Regions from separate parts of the Paenibacillus motobuensis genome, predicted to be linked through region 3. Evidence: riboswitches for the same ligand, from Rfam matches in the RefSeq annotation. Region 3 holds a riboswitch; each other region holds the start of a gene.
The links. A riboswitch is a leader RNA that binds a small molecule or an ion and turns the genes downstream of it on or off. The one in region 3 is predicted to bind cyclic di-AMP.
Positions count from the first base shown of each region.

Region 1: another riboswitch for cyclic di-AMP. It lies ahead of ABD014_RS06730 (KamA family radical SAM protein); the one in region 3 lies ahead of ABD014_RS12660 (hypothetical protein).
Region 2: another riboswitch for cyclic di-AMP. It lies ahead of ABD014_RS21230 (C40 family peptidase); the one in region 3 lies ahead of ABD014_RS12660 (hypothetical protein).
Region 4: another riboswitch for cyclic di-AMP. It lies ahead of ABD014_RS15440 (TrkH family potassium uptake protein); the one in region 3 lies ahead of ABD014_RS12660 (hypothetical protein).

Region 1 is NZ_BAAACX010000007.1:340,521-344,090, forward strand. Features, by position in the region: gene cobS (adenosylcobinamide-GDP ribazoletransferase) at 1-362, shown strand, start outside; gene ABD014_RS06725 (cobyric acid synthase) at 479-2,098, shown strand; cyclic di-AMP (ydaO/yuaA leader) riboswitch at 2,121-2,264, shown strand; gene ABD014_RS06730 (KamA family radical SAM protein) at 2,626-3,570, shown strand, end outside.
Region 2 is NZ_BAAACX010000020.1:41,161-44,730, forward strand. Features, by position in the region: gene ABD014_RS21225 (C40 family peptidase) at 1-448, shown strand, start outside; cyclic di-AMP (ydaO/yuaA leader) riboswitch at 692-826, shown strand; gene ABD014_RS21230 (C40 family peptidase) at 830-1,300, shown strand; gene ABD014_RS21235 (GNAT family N-acetyltransferase) at 1,545-2,069, shown strand; gene ABD014_RS21240 (c-type cytochrome) at 2,205-2,561, shown strand; gene ABD014_RS21245 (4a-hydroxytetrahydrobiopterin dehydratase) at 2,678-2,977, opposite strand; gene ABD014_RS21250 (hypothetical protein) at 3,362-3,570, opposite strand, start outside.
Region 3 is NZ_BAAACX010000009.1:432,261-435,830, forward strand. Features, by position in the region: gene kdpA (potassium-transporting ATPase subunit KdpA) at 1-796, opposite strand, end outside; gene ABD014_RS12660 (hypothetical protein) at 846-1,253, opposite strand; cyclic di-AMP (ydaO/yuaA leader) riboswitch at 1,369-1,566, opposite strand; cyclic di-AMP (ydaO/yuaA leader) riboswitch at 1,671-1,911, opposite strand; gene ABD014_RS12665 (metal-dependent hydrolase) at 2,205-2,903, shown strand; partial or broken gene ABD014_RS12670 (sigma factor) at 3,265-3,404, opposite strand; gene ABD014_RS12675 (MFS transporter) at 3,475-3,570, opposite strand, start outside.
Region 4 is NZ_BAAACX010000013.1:153,439-157,008, reverse strand. Features, by position in the region: gene ABD014_RS15445 (CPBP family intramembrane glutamic endopeptidase) at 1-370, opposite strand, end outside; cyclic di-AMP (ydaO/yuaA leader) riboswitch at 724-880, shown strand; gene ABD014_RS15440 (TrkH family potassium uptake protein) at 956-2,290, shown strand; gene ABD014_RS15435 (potassium channel family protein) at 2,305-2,976, shown strand; gene ABD014_RS15430 (cation:proton antiporter) at 3,001-3,570, shown strand, end outside.

The DNA.
Region 1 (3,570 bases), on a different contig from region 3:
TGTGGAGCCGCTGGTTCATGTCGCTGGCTATGCGCCATTGGCCGACCGCGCGCGGCGGGGAAGGCCTGGCCGGACGATTCCGGGGACAGAGCGGCAAGGATACACTGCTTGCGACTTTATTGGCCCTTGTCCTATCGGCTGGACTGCTTCTGCTTGCTGCTGTGCTGCAGTGGGGAGATATGAATATGATCATCCCCATGGTCTATTATGTTCTCGCCCCTTTGCTCGCTTGGGGCGTCGGTTCCTGGATGGCCAGCCGAATGAGTGCAAGACTGGGTGGCTTGACGGGGGATACTTATGGTGCGATCAATGAAGGGCTGGAAGCGGTACTGCTACTGCTCGCCTGCTTGCTTTTTCAATGAGTGAAGTGGAGGTTTGATCGATGAGGCAAGAGGATTTATTAAGAGAGCAAGTTGATATAACGGAAAAAGATGCAAAGAGGAATTGTGTAGACTCCAGCAATCGAGGCGCTGTGCTGATGCTGCAGGGTACGGCTTCTGATGTCGGCAAGAGTGTCATCGTGACTGCCTTATGCCGAATTTTCGTTCAAGACGGAATCAGGACGGCTCCCTATAAATCACAGAATATGGCGCTAAATTCTTATGTCACCGCCGATGGCCGGGAGATTGGGCGAGCCCAGGGAGTGCAGGCTGAAGCCTGTGGAATCGAGGCGACGACGGATATGAATCCCGTCCTGATTAAGCCGACAGGAGATATGCACTCGCAGATCGTCGTTCACGGCAAGCCTTACCAGCATCTGAGCGCGATGAAATATCGTGAGGAGTTCCTGCCTGTGGCCCAGCCGATCGTGATGGAGGCTCTGAACCGATTGAGGGATGAATATGATCTCGTTGTGTTAGAAGGTGCGGGAAGTCCGGCGGAGATCAATTTGAAGCAGCGCGATATCGTCAATATGAATCTGGCTGGGTGGGCGGAAGCTCCGGTCATTTTGGTGGGCGATATCGATCGCGGCGGGGTATTTGCATTTCTGGTCGGGACGCTCGAATTGCTGGAGCCCGAGGAGAGAGCCCGGGTGAAGGGCTTCATTATCAATAAATTCAGAGGCGATCTGGAACTGCTTCGTCCAGGGCTGGATTGGCTAGAACAGCGGACAGGCATTCCCGTGCTTGGTGTGCTGCCCTTTCTGCCGGATCTGGAGATCGAGGCCGAGGATTCAGTCATTCTCGACTCATACGCCTCGATGCCTAAGCAGGGCCGCGATATCGATATTGTCGTTATTCGTTATCCGCGTATTTCCAATTTCACGGACTTCGATATGCTGGCTGCAGAGCCGGACGTGTCTGTGCGCTATGTCCAGCGAGCAGCGGAGCTAGGAGAGCCGGATGTAATCATCCTTCCAGGCTCCAAGGATACGATTAGCGACTTGGCATTTCTGCGAGAACAGGGGCTGGACGGGGCGATTGAGCAGTATATGGAGAGCAGCACTCATTCGCAACTGGTCGGTATTTGTGGCGGATATCAGATGCTTGGCGATGTACTCCTTGATCCAGAAGCAGTTGAATCCGGCAAAGTGAAGCAATCCCGTGGACTTGGCTGGCTGCCGCTGACGACGACGTTTCTTCCTGGCAAAAAGACAATCCGCACCGCAGGACATGTTCTACCTGATGCCCCGCTTAGCCTTTATACGATGGAGCCTGTTATCCCCGTTGGTGGCTACGAAATTCACTCCGGGGAGACGGTGTACTCAAGCCAAGTTGGTTTTGGGCTAGTTACTTATGGCTCATACGTTGTTGCACATACAAATGATGCGGCAAGTACCACTTCTCGGGGGAAAGATGTAGCACCCTTATTCCTAGTTCAAAGCGTTGATGAAGAGGAACGGATGGAGGGAGTCTGTCGCATTGATGGGCGAGTGTTCGGCACGTATTTGCACGGTCTATTCAATAGTGATGGTTATCGCCGGGCTTGGTTGGATGGAATTAGGCAAGCCAAGGGGCTGGAGCCCCTGGCTGCGACATTCTCCGCCGCCGCAAGGCGAGAGATTGCATTTGACCGACTTGCCGATCATGTAAGAGGGCATCTGGATATGGATCAAATATATGAGATTGCAGGCCTTCCAAAGAATCCTCAGTTTTGACACACGCTTACATTTGTAATACGATAAATATACGCTTAATTTTCGAATGGTAAAGTCGAAAAGCGGGGGAACCATTTTTTGGGGCGAATCGTTGTGTATAGTACACGTAGGGAACCATCTTTCCCGAGTCCGTCAGCTAACCTCGTCAGCAGTGGATGGGTCATCATTTATACTGCTTTGCAATGACCCTGCTACGGGTCTTTTTGTGTTAATATATGTGTTCAAAAAGGTCGGTTTTCAGCACCGAGAAGGTTGGATGAAGCTAGGGTCTGAGGAGCGAAGCGTACGTAGTAGGTACGTGAGCACCGGAAGACCCGGGTGAATTCAAGATTCGATGCCGAGTTACTCCGTGATTCACTTCGTGATCAAAAGTGGACTTTTTGAACTACCTCTATATGGATCTTTTTATATGGATATGACCCGTTATTACTCGGCATGTGATGCCTTGCGCTGCACTGTCATCTTTGGTTTCCAGGCTTCTTCTTTACGAATCGGCGATGTTGTAGAGATAAAGGAGGAGATGGTGTATGGCAAGCCCGAAGTACATTACAAATATCGATAAGGTGACGCAGTTGTCTCAAATCGAACGGGATCAACTTCGTCCGATTACTGACAAATTCGTGTTCCGGGTGAATGATTATTATTTGAATCTGATTGACTGGGACGATCCAAATGACCCCATTCGTAAGCTTGTTATTCCGAATACCGGGGAACTGCGCGAATATGGGCGTTGGGATGCTTCTGACGAGGATACGAATTATGTCGTTCCTGGCTGTCAGCATAAGTACCGGACAACGGCGCTTCTGATCGTCTCTGAGGTATGCGGTGCTTATTGCCGCTACTGCTTCCGCAAGCGGTTGTTCCGCAATGATGTGAAGGAAGCGATGGCCGATGTAACACCGGGGATTGAATACATCTCCAGGCATCCTGAGATCAACAATGTGTTATTGACGGGCGGGGACAGTCTGATTCTCGCGACTTCCAAGCTGCGTAATATCCTCGAACAGCTGCGGGCGATCGAACATGTGAAGATCATCCGACTTGGCTCGAAAATCCCTGTCTTCAATCCGATGAGGATCTATGAGGATCCTGATCTATTGCAATTGATCTCTGAATTTTCCTCAGCGGATAAGCGCATTTATGTGATGGCGCATATTAATCATCCGCGGGAGATTACGGCGGAAGCGCGCAAATGCTTCGAGGCGCTACATAAGGCTGGAGCCATCGTCGTGAATCAGACGCCGATCCTGAAGGGGATCAATGATGATGAGAAGGTGCTTGGGGAACTGCTCGACAAATTGTCCTGGGCAGGTGTAACGCCTTATTATTTCTTCATCAACCGTCCGGTTGCCGGAAATTCCGATTTTGTTATTCCGCTGCGGCGGGCATATGAACTGGTGGAAGGGGCTAAGGCCCGTACTTCCGGCTTAGGCAAGCGCGTTCGCTTATCGATGAGCCATACATCCGGTAAA
Region 2 (3,570 bases), on a different contig from region 3:
TTTCTCCATCGGAACTGGCAGCGCTTTCGCGGATTCCAAATTAGACTCTGCTATTGATGGAGCGCTCGGAACGAAGTATGTATCCGGTGGTACAACGACTTCTGGGTTTGACTGCTCAGGATTTACGATGTATGTATTCTCCAAGATCGGTATCAAGCTTCCTCACCAATCGGGATCGCAATATAAAATGGGCGAATCCGTATCCAAGGATGAACTAATCGCTGGCGACCTGGTGTTCTTCAACACTTCAGGCAAAGGCATATCCCATGTGGGTGTCTATGTAGGTGAAGGCAAATTTGCTCACGCTTCCACTTCCAAGGGCGTTGTAATTAGCAAATTGAGCGAGAAATATTATGTAGATCGTTATGTTGGAGCTAAGCGCGTTATGAGTTCCGACAAGTACGAAGATGCTACTGGAGAAGTTACAGATCACGATGATGTAGAATAATAACGAATTTTAAGCCTGCGGCGATTCAATGGAATCCACAACCGCGGGTTTTTTATTTGCCTAAAGGCCTGCATTCCCCCCACTTCTGGCCCTATATGCCTATGAACTCAGACAGAAACACAGACTTCCAGATCAAATCTATCGACAAGCTTGTCAAACCTGGGCGGGTTTGGTAAAATGACCAGTGTAATAGTAACAAGTTTGTAATCTTTATTGTAACTATCGTAACTTTTGGGGTGCATCAACTAAGAACAGCCGAATTCCTAAGCACCCGGGAAACGGGGGAACCATTTGGGGTGAATTGGCGCTATCACGCTGCCATAGGGAACCTTCAACCGAATCCGCAAGCTAACCTCGCAGGCCTTGGAAGGAGCTTACATCTTGAGAAAAACAATCATCGCAGCCGCAGCAAGCCTGGCCATCTTCTTCACTATGCAAAGCGGCAATGCTTTTGCGAGCACCACACTAACTAATGTTGTTGACTCGGTATACGGTACACCTTACAGACTCGGTGGAATCAGCGCCAGTAGCGGCTTTGACTGCTCAGGCTTCACCAAATATGTATATCAGAAAATGGGCGTAACCCTACCTCGCGTATCGACAGATCAGTTCAAGCAAGGCGCTGCGGTAAGCAAGAGCCAGTTGAAGCCTGGCGATCTCGTCTTCTTCAATACAACCGGTAAAGGCGTATCCCATGTAGGAATTTATGTTGGTAATGGAGAATTCGCACATTCCTCCTCATCCAAGGGCGTTCGTATCGACAGCTTGAGCAATAGCTACTACAAAGCGCGTTATGTCGGCGCCAAGCGTATCCTTAGCCAGTATACTTATTCTCAGTATGCCCAAGCTTAATCTCCAGCGTTCAACCATTTAACTTTCATTCATTCATTTATCATCATTTATAACTATATAATGCAGTTGATTCCAAGCCCGGAATCAATTGCATTTTTTTATCTCCGCTCTTCTACAACGTATTGGGTAAGCAAAATATTCTAAAATCGCGCTAACACCTTTACAAGGAATAGAATTCCCGTTAGAGTGAGTTTAAAAAGGTAATCTAGGCATCCTATCATGCAATAAGCAAGGAGGCGTAAATATGGAAAAGTATATTCCGAAATTTCTTATTGTACCTATGGAAGAAGACCATGGCGCAGATATCTGTACCTGGCGCTACGATTCTCCCTATGACGTATATAGCTGGCTCCCTTGGGAACAGATGAAGGCGCTCGATGTAGAATTCGGCAATCCTGCACTACGGGCCGAACAATACGCCTCCCTGTTGGATGAGACCGGCGAGCTCGCTGGCTTTGCCCAATACTTCCCTCTCAAAGGAGTAACCCGTATTGGGGTCGGGATGAGACCTGATTTATGTGGTCACGGCTATGGTAAATCATTTGTCATCGCGATCGTGGAGGAAGCGCTGCGTCGTAAGCCTAGTAATGAGGTGGATCTCGAGGTCCTGACCTGGAACAAAAGAGCGATCCGAGCGTACCAGAAATCCGGCTTCGTCATTACGGACCTATATGAGAAGATGACGCCCGGCGGCATTTCCAAGCCTTACTATTGTATGGTATTTCGCGGATTTCCTAAGGGAGAAGAGCCTGGCCACAACGAACTTTAATGTTGTCTGTGATGATTTGCATATATTTTCAAGAAAACACTAAATTATCATTACTTTTTTTGTCACAAACGCTATGATCCACTGCGATGTTCCGGTATAATGGAATGGATAGCTTACATAAAAGGGGCGATTCGTGTGCAGAAATGGATCATGAGCGGATTACTCGGCGTGGCATTCATTATGGCCATCGTGTTGATTTTTACCTTACCTGGTAAAGAAGAAGTGGCCAAAGAGGCCAAGCCAACCATGCCTGAAATTACACTCAATGCTGATCAGGCCGATGCTATTATCAAGGCAAACTGTATCAGTTGCCATGGCGATCAACTGCAAGGTCAAGTTGGTCCGAATTTGCAGAAAATCGGAGCTACATTATCAGCGGATCAGCTCTACGGCATCATCAAGAAAGGCAAAGGACAAATGCCAACCTTCCAGGATAGGCTGAAGGACGAAGAAATTGCGAACGTAGCCCTCTGGCTTGCGGAGCAAAAATAACCGTAACACGAAGAACGCCCGCCAAGGATATTCCTGGTGGGCGTTGTTCTATACGAGCCGGCTGTAAAGATCCATAGTACTCCTCTTTCAGCCAGGCTATAGAGCCTATCGATGCATCAGCCTACAGAACGTGCTTTCTCAAATGCCTCATTATACTGCTGTGCTTCTTTAATATCAACGGCCGTTATTCCGCCTTCCTCCCATGATGTCAGCCGAAGCGTCACTGTTTTATGGTCAATGGTTATAAAAGGGTGATGATTGAACGCTTCTGATATGGCTGCAACCTCATCGACAAAAGCGATTCCCTTCATATAATTAGAGAAGGTATACTTGCGAACGATCCATCGTCCTTCTTCTAGCTCCCATCCTTCCAGTCTCTCTAAATGCGCTTCTATTTCCTGCGGTGTAAACGGCATTTAAATTCTACCTCCCGTTCGTTCTCAAATATCCCCATATCATTCTTGCATACCATTCGTACATGAGATATTAATTCATTATATTCTTCTATTTAACGATCATGCTATCCAATATATTACCATAGTGTTTACTGTATAAACAAAATAAGGGAATAAGAGGTAGCTCAAAAAGTTCACCTTTGATCACGAAGTAAATCATAAAGCTATCAAGGCATCGAATCTTGAATTCACCCGGGCCTAAGCAGATGCTTACGAAGTCATGTTTCCTACGGAAACATCTCAGGTACTCACGTACCAACTACGTACGCTCCGCTCCTCAGGCCCTAGCTTCATCCAACCTTCTCGGTGCTGAAAACTTGACTTTTTGAACACGCACAATATAAATTAAATCAATGCAACGAAATCCAGTTCATCCTCTCCGATTAGGAAGTTAATGCGATGGTTGTCTGCATCATAGATCACCACTGCACTACCAACGGAAATGACTGACTCCGTACCTAGCGCAAAGAACAAGTCCTCTGCCAGCGCCTCCTGGACTTCCAGCTTCTCCTCCTCCGATAGGGCCTCCCATTCAGAAGCCTCCATTTCAAAGA
Region 3 (3,570 bases):
ATGACGCGCTGATCACCCACATGGACCACATCTCAATTGCATTCGTCAACCCGCTTGGGTTCTCGAACGGATGGGATGAATTTGCTCCAAAGAATCCACCACCGTTCGTGCCCAAATGCTTAATGGATTCCAGCGAGGCCACCGGTCCAAGCGAGATTCGCTGTACAATCCCTTCCAGCGTGTTCACTGCCGTGGTAGGCCGCAAGGTCTGCGGAACCTGAAGCGCGACCAGTAGCAGCGTCACGATCAGAGAAGCAGGCAGAAGAATACGGACAATCGCCTTCACAAAATCCTCAAAGAAATTCCCCAGCCGTTGGCCTCTTCCTGTAATTCCGCGGATAAAAGCGATGGCGGCGCATAGACCTGTAGCAGCTGATGTGAACATCATCATTGTGATTACAGCCATTTGCGAGAAATAGCTAAGCCCTGTCTCCCCGCTATAATGCTGCAGATTCGTGTTGGTCATGAAGCTAATTACCGTATTGAATGCCAGCGTCGGCTCCATGCTGCCGCTTCCTTCGGGATTCCATGGGAACCACTGCTGCAGGCTGAGAAGCAGAAAACTGATTGTCATCAACACCACATTCGTTGCCAGCAAGCTGATCACATATTTCTTCCAATCCATCGCTTCGCGCCGCCTATAGCCGGCTATGTTGAAAATAAACCGCTCCATTGCTCCGAAAATGCGATCACTACGATTAGGTACATTAGAGAAAACATGATATATATAAGTACCGACCGGCTTCACCAGCAGCAATATTACGCCGATCACAATGAACATTTGTAAATAATCCATAATACACTCACCCCATCTGGAATCCTACTTATTGTTTTTAAGCTCTGGCTTATCGCTCAAGCTTTGCTGCAAGCAGAAATCCAACCTCTCCGCTTACGGAATGGATGACATAAGAAGCTCCTAGCCCTTTGTAAATCATGCGCGGATTTCTATTCGGAGTAATAATGAAAATCTGATCACGCGTCCATCTCCGACAGATTTGCAAATAGCGACAGGTTAATGTCATACTCAGTTCAAAAATATAACAGCGTCCGATCGGAAACGGCGGGACGATCCAGCTCTGCTCGTCATCCGTCTTGATACGCAGTACATGTCTTACGCCCAGTTTATGAAGGACTTCTTCCTCCTTCTTGTTGTTCACCATGACCGCGAAATTACGCTTCGCCGCCATCAGCAGCAAAATAAACTTCAGTCCAACCGGATTCGGTGCTGCTACTAGAACAAACTCTTCCTCCACTTGAGAACACCCTCCTTGAATTTGCAGAGGACAACACAAAAGAAGCCGCAGGAAAGATAGTAACCTTTCCCGCGGCTTAATGAGTGGTCTTAGACCCACTACCCGACCTTGGTGGTTGCCTCTTCCTAGACGCTTACGAGGTTAGCTGACGGATTCGGGCGCGGAAGTCGCCCTACCTTGGAAAATACGTTTATCCTCCAAGCGATTCACCCCATGGAACTAAGGTTTAGAAGCCCGCAGATCGGGCATCACTCAGTACCGTTGGTTCCCCCGCTGCTGTCATATCCACGACAGCATTCAGCGAATTTTGATTGATGTTGTATTGTATTTCAGTTCATTTTTCAAAAAAGAGCATAAAAAACCACAGAGGCAAACGGTCCTCTGTGGCCGAATTCGTTGCGGCGCGCAGTCACCTTTCCTCTCTCATACCCACGCTGACGAAGTTAGCTGACGGATTCGGGCGGTGAGAGTCGCCCTACCTGAGAAGAGTCCATGGTCTCTTTCTCAGGATTCACCCCTGTCCGAATGGGCCTGTGTTGGCTCTCACACCAGCCCTGGCCATTCAGACGATGAGCAAGCTGCGTTGATCATCACACAGCAAGCTCTTGTTGGTTCCTCCGTTCTCTGGAACATCCCAGAGATTAAGCGATCGGAATTGGATAATATTGATTATGGATTGAATCATACCGCTGCAAGGTTTGACTGTAAAGCCAACTTCCCGGCAAAAAAAGCGATTAATTTAAAGGAATATGAAAATATACCGCTTACATTGATATGGCTCTCTCTAATTTTCGCTATAGCTCATTTCTACTCTTGATTTTAAATTCTTTTATAAGGATCCTGCCGGGGAAACTGTTGAAATCGCAGCTGCCAACGCGATAAAATTTTACTCATGTCTCTCCTTCGCTATAATAGAGTTAGTTCATCATTTTGCCAAAAGGAGCGATATTTATGAAAATAACGTATCTCGGACATTCATGCGTATATTTAGATACTGGCGATTGCCGTTTGATCATTGACCCGTTCTTGACCGGTAATCCTAAAGCAGCTGCTGTGGCTGAAGATATCGATGTCGATTATATCCTACTTACCCATGGGCACTCGGATCATATCGGGGATGCTGAGGTGATCGCCAGAAGAACTGGAGCCTCCATCGTAGCTATCGTTGAACTGGCGGGCTTCTTTGAGCAGAAAGGGCTTAAGGCGACAGGAATGAACCTGGGAGGTTCGTACAACTTCCCGTTCGGCAAGCTGACCTTCACTCCGGCTCTCCACAGTTCTTCCGTTGAAGTGAACGGAACGAATGTCTACCTGGGGGTTGCCGCAGGCATTGTACTCAATATCAACGGTTTCACGGTATATCATTGTGGCGATACCGCACTATTCAGCGATATAAAGCTCATCGGAAGCAAGCATAAGATCGATCTCGCTTTTATCCCGATCGGAGATTTCTTCACCATGGGACCGGAAGACGCTCTGCTCGCCGCCGAATGGATCGGCGCCAAGCACGTGGTCCCGGTTCACTACGATACATTTGGCATCATCAAACAGGACGGAACACAATTCGCCCACCAATTGCAAAAGCTTGGCATATCCGGCCATGCCCTTCTGCCAGGCGAAAGCCTCGATAAAGCGCAGTTGGAGCGTTAATTGGCCTATCTCGTCTAACTTCATCGACCGCTCTATTTATTCCATTAGCTCAGTTGCTAGAGCATCCGGCTCATAACCGCCCGCACCGACCACCCAAAGCTGGCCCAAACAAAAATAGCTGCTTATCAGCAGCTATTTGCTATTTTTATTTCTAACGAAACTACAGATCGTTATTTGCTCCAAAAAAGCGGGAAATTATTTTTAACGAAACACCATATCGTTATTTGGGCGAAATCCTGGCAAAAAGGTATGATTCGTATTCAATAGCGATACCCAGTTTTGTTAAAAATCTCAGCGGCCAAAATTGGAGCCAATAACGATACCACGTTTCGTTAGAATCTCCAAAATAGCAGAATCACGCAATCAGGCCCATGTTGCCTTCCTGGATCAAATCGAGAAATACCATACACCGGCCGACATAACGTCGTGCGATACTTACAACAAGACGTGGATTCGCTTCCGCAATCGGCGTTTCGCTTCTGCATCACCTTGTTCTCCCCTTTATGCCAGCTCAATTTTTCATTAGCGCTCCCTTGAACAGACAGGCACAGAGGTACTTGCTAATCCAAAGCTAGTCCAAAAGTTCCTTCCCTTTTGTCTCGGTGCCCAGCCAGAGGACGGCAATCGCGCCGATCAGTACGGTGACGAAGAACAGCCAGAAGATCGA
Region 4 (3,570 bases), on a different contig from region 3:
GGCTTAATATGTCATCTGGTTCTGTAAAGACAACATGGAAGACGTCATAAGGAAATTGTTTGCCATAGGATTTAGAATATTTGCCGACTAAATTTTCCTTCGTCAAATATCCGAACAGTTCAGGCTTGGTATCGTATGTAACGTGAGCATTCTGAAAATTACCGTTGATGCCAAGCTCCGTCTGAGCGAATGAAGCGGCGGCCTGCCTGGCTTGCTCTTTGCTGATGGTCTTGCTTAATTGTTGCTCCGGCTCGTTCAAGGAAGGCAGCCAAAGCTGCAGGACAATGAAGAGGACCAATCCAATCGCAGCAAGTATCCAGAGTGCTTTAGGTTTGAGCAAGATCCCAGGTGAGTTCTTGGAAGTTTGCATTTTTACAGCTCCTTTAACACTTTTTTCTAAACAAGGAATTGTTCAATGAGTCCGCTTGTCGTAACCAAGTGAGTTAGAAGCGGGGGTGACATTGAGCGTAATTCTTAGAAAACACATTCAATTAAAGATAACATAGGGGACCTTAGGTTCGCCAATCGGGATATAGTTCACGAAAATCTGCAATATCTCTGGTAAGGTCTCGCATGGCTCAGATAATGGAGTATCATAATCATAGTTTCACGCCTTTTACGCCTTTTTAGAGTTATTTAATCCAAAAGAAACTTTGTGATTACACGCCGATAAGGCTTATAATCCATTTGACGAAAATGAAATGAAAACAATGAAACAATAAAATATATAAATGGCCGAATTTCTTTACGAAAACGGGGGAACCGATTTTTAGGGGTGAGTTTCGCTGAATTTCTGGATATTCCAAGGATCCAAGCGAATAGGGCAACCGTTCATGTCCGAATCCGTCAGCTAACCTCGTAGGCCTTTGAGCAGGGACCAATCAAAAAGCATTGGATTTCCAGTGCTTTTTTTCTTTGCTACAAAAAGGATGGAGTGATTAAGTTGCAGTTAAGCATGTGGGTAAAATGGTTCAGGTTTTCCCCGCCACAGATTTTAGTATTGGGCTTCGCAGCCATTATTCTCGTCGGAGCGCTGCTGTTAATGCTGCCGATCTCAAGTACAACAGGGGAGTCTTTACCATTCGTTGATGCGCTGTTTACCGCAACTTCGGCAACCTGTGTGACGGGATTGGTCGTCGTGGATACCGGGACATATTATTCTACGTTCGGCCAGGTCGTGATTATGCTGCTGATTCAGACCGGCGGTCTCGGATTTATGACCGTGGCTACCCTATTCTCGCTCGTATTCAAGCGCAGAATATCGCTTAAGGATCGTCTCTTGCTGCAAGAGGCGATGAACCAGAACACGATGGAAGGGATCGTCCGCTTGATTCGCAAGGTTCTGATCTATTCCCTGGTCATTGAGAGCAGCGCCGCATTAATCTATACGATTCGCTGGTCCTTTGATATGCCGTTTGGACGTGCGTTATATTTTGGAATATTCCATGGAGTATCCATGTTTAATAATGCCGGTTTTGACTTGTTCGGTCACTATCAGAGCCTTACCCGCTACGTAGGCGATCCGATTGTTAACCTGGTGACGATGTTCCTGATCGTATCCGGGGGCCTTGGATTCATCGTGTTATCGGATCTTGTTGACTTCCGTAAGCACCGGAAGCTATCGCTTCATTCCAAAGTGGTATTGACGATGACGGCTTCGCTTATTTTGATCGGGGCCTTGGTGATTTACGTATTTGAGTTTACGAATCCGGGTACATTCTCAAGCCTTAGCGGGGGAGAAAAGATATGGGCTTCCTTCTTCCAGTCGGTAACACCGCGGACGGCGGGGGCAAATACGGTCGACCTGGGTTCGCTAAGGCAGGCAACTCAATTCTTCATGGTCATCCTTATGTTTATTGGTGCTTCTCCGAGCTCTACCGGGGGCGGGATTAAGACAACGACCTTCATGATTCTGGTCGGCGCTGTAATCTCGATGATTCGCGGGCGGTCTGATCTTGTGCTGTTCCGCTATCGTCTGACTCAGGACCGTATCTTCAAAGCGGTCACGCTGACGATGTTATCCTTGTTCCTCGTCATCGCGGTATCGATGGTACTATCGACGACCGAGAGTGCAAGCTTCCTGAGCATCCTTTTCGAGACGACTTCGGCTTTTGGCACGGTTGGCTTGACCGTGGGATTAACGGGTAAATTAACAGTGATAGGTAAATTTATTATCAGCTTCACGATGTTTGCCGGACGGCTAGGGCCACTAACAATGGCATATGCGCTTGGGCCGAAGAAGGGCAAAGAATTATATAGACATCCGGAAGGTAAAATTATTATTGGATAAGGGGAAGGATAAGCATGAAAACACAGCAGTTTGTAGTGATCGGACTGGGGCGTTTCGGATCTAGTTTGGCACTGGAACTGATGGATCTCGGTTATGAGGTATTGGGGATCGACCGGGATGAGGAAATTGTAAATGAATGGAGCGATAAGCTGACCCACGCCGTCGTTGCTGATGCAACGGATGAAGAGGTTCTCAAATCGCTTGGAGTACGTAACTTCGACTGCGGGATCGTAGCGATCGGCAATGATATTCAGATGAGCATACTGGCGGCAATTCTGCTTAAAGATCTTGGTTTGCCGACGGTGGTAGCCAAGGCGATCTCTGTACTACATGGTAGGGCACTGGAGAAGCTGGGCGTGGATCGAGTCATTTCTCCGGAGCGGGATATGGGTATCCGGGTAGCACACCAATTGGTGACGCCGAATTTGCTTGATTATATCCAATTGTCTAAAAATTACAGCATCGTGGAGATGAACGTTCCTGAATGCCTTAACGGTAAAAATGTAGGAGAGCTTCATCCACGAGCTCGCTTTGGCTGCACGATTGTGGCCATTCATCGCGAGAATGGTGTAATCGTTGCGCCGACAGCGATGGATCAATTGAAAACCGGAGACATTATGGTCATTATCGGCTCCAATGAGAATGTTGAAGAGTTCGAAATGATGGTTAACGAGAATATTTCCTAATCTATCCCTGGGATGTGATAATAGATGGAATCTGCGGCTACAGAGGCTATTAGGCACTTACTTATTTTGATTTTATTTGTTATTACCGTGGGCATGATTTCAGGGAAAATAGCTTCTATCCTCAAGCTCCCGGATGTAGCAGTCTATATTGCAACAGGGATGCTGCTAGGTCCGGGCCTCGGCTGGATCCATGAAGCGAGTGGCTCGCTGATCAATCAGATCATTCTGACGGTTGGCTCGGTCTTGATTCTGTTTGACGGGGGACGCAACTTAAGGCTTAGTGGGCTAAAGGAGATATGGATCAGCCTATCGTTGTTAAGTGTATTGGGAGTGCTAATTACGATGGGGGTAGTCGGTGTAGGTGTTCATTATTTATTTGGGGTCAGTTGGGTGTTCTCTTTCCTGGCAGGTGCGGTGATCGCTTCTACGGACCCGGCATCCATTATTCCGGTATTCAGGCAGGTGAACATCAAGAAGAGGGTCCGGGAGACCGTGGAGAGCGAATCGGCTTTTAATGATGCTACCGGCTCAATTCTGACCTTTGCCTTTCTGGTGGCGGTCACCAGCGGCGGCGAATTGAACATTGGCATGATG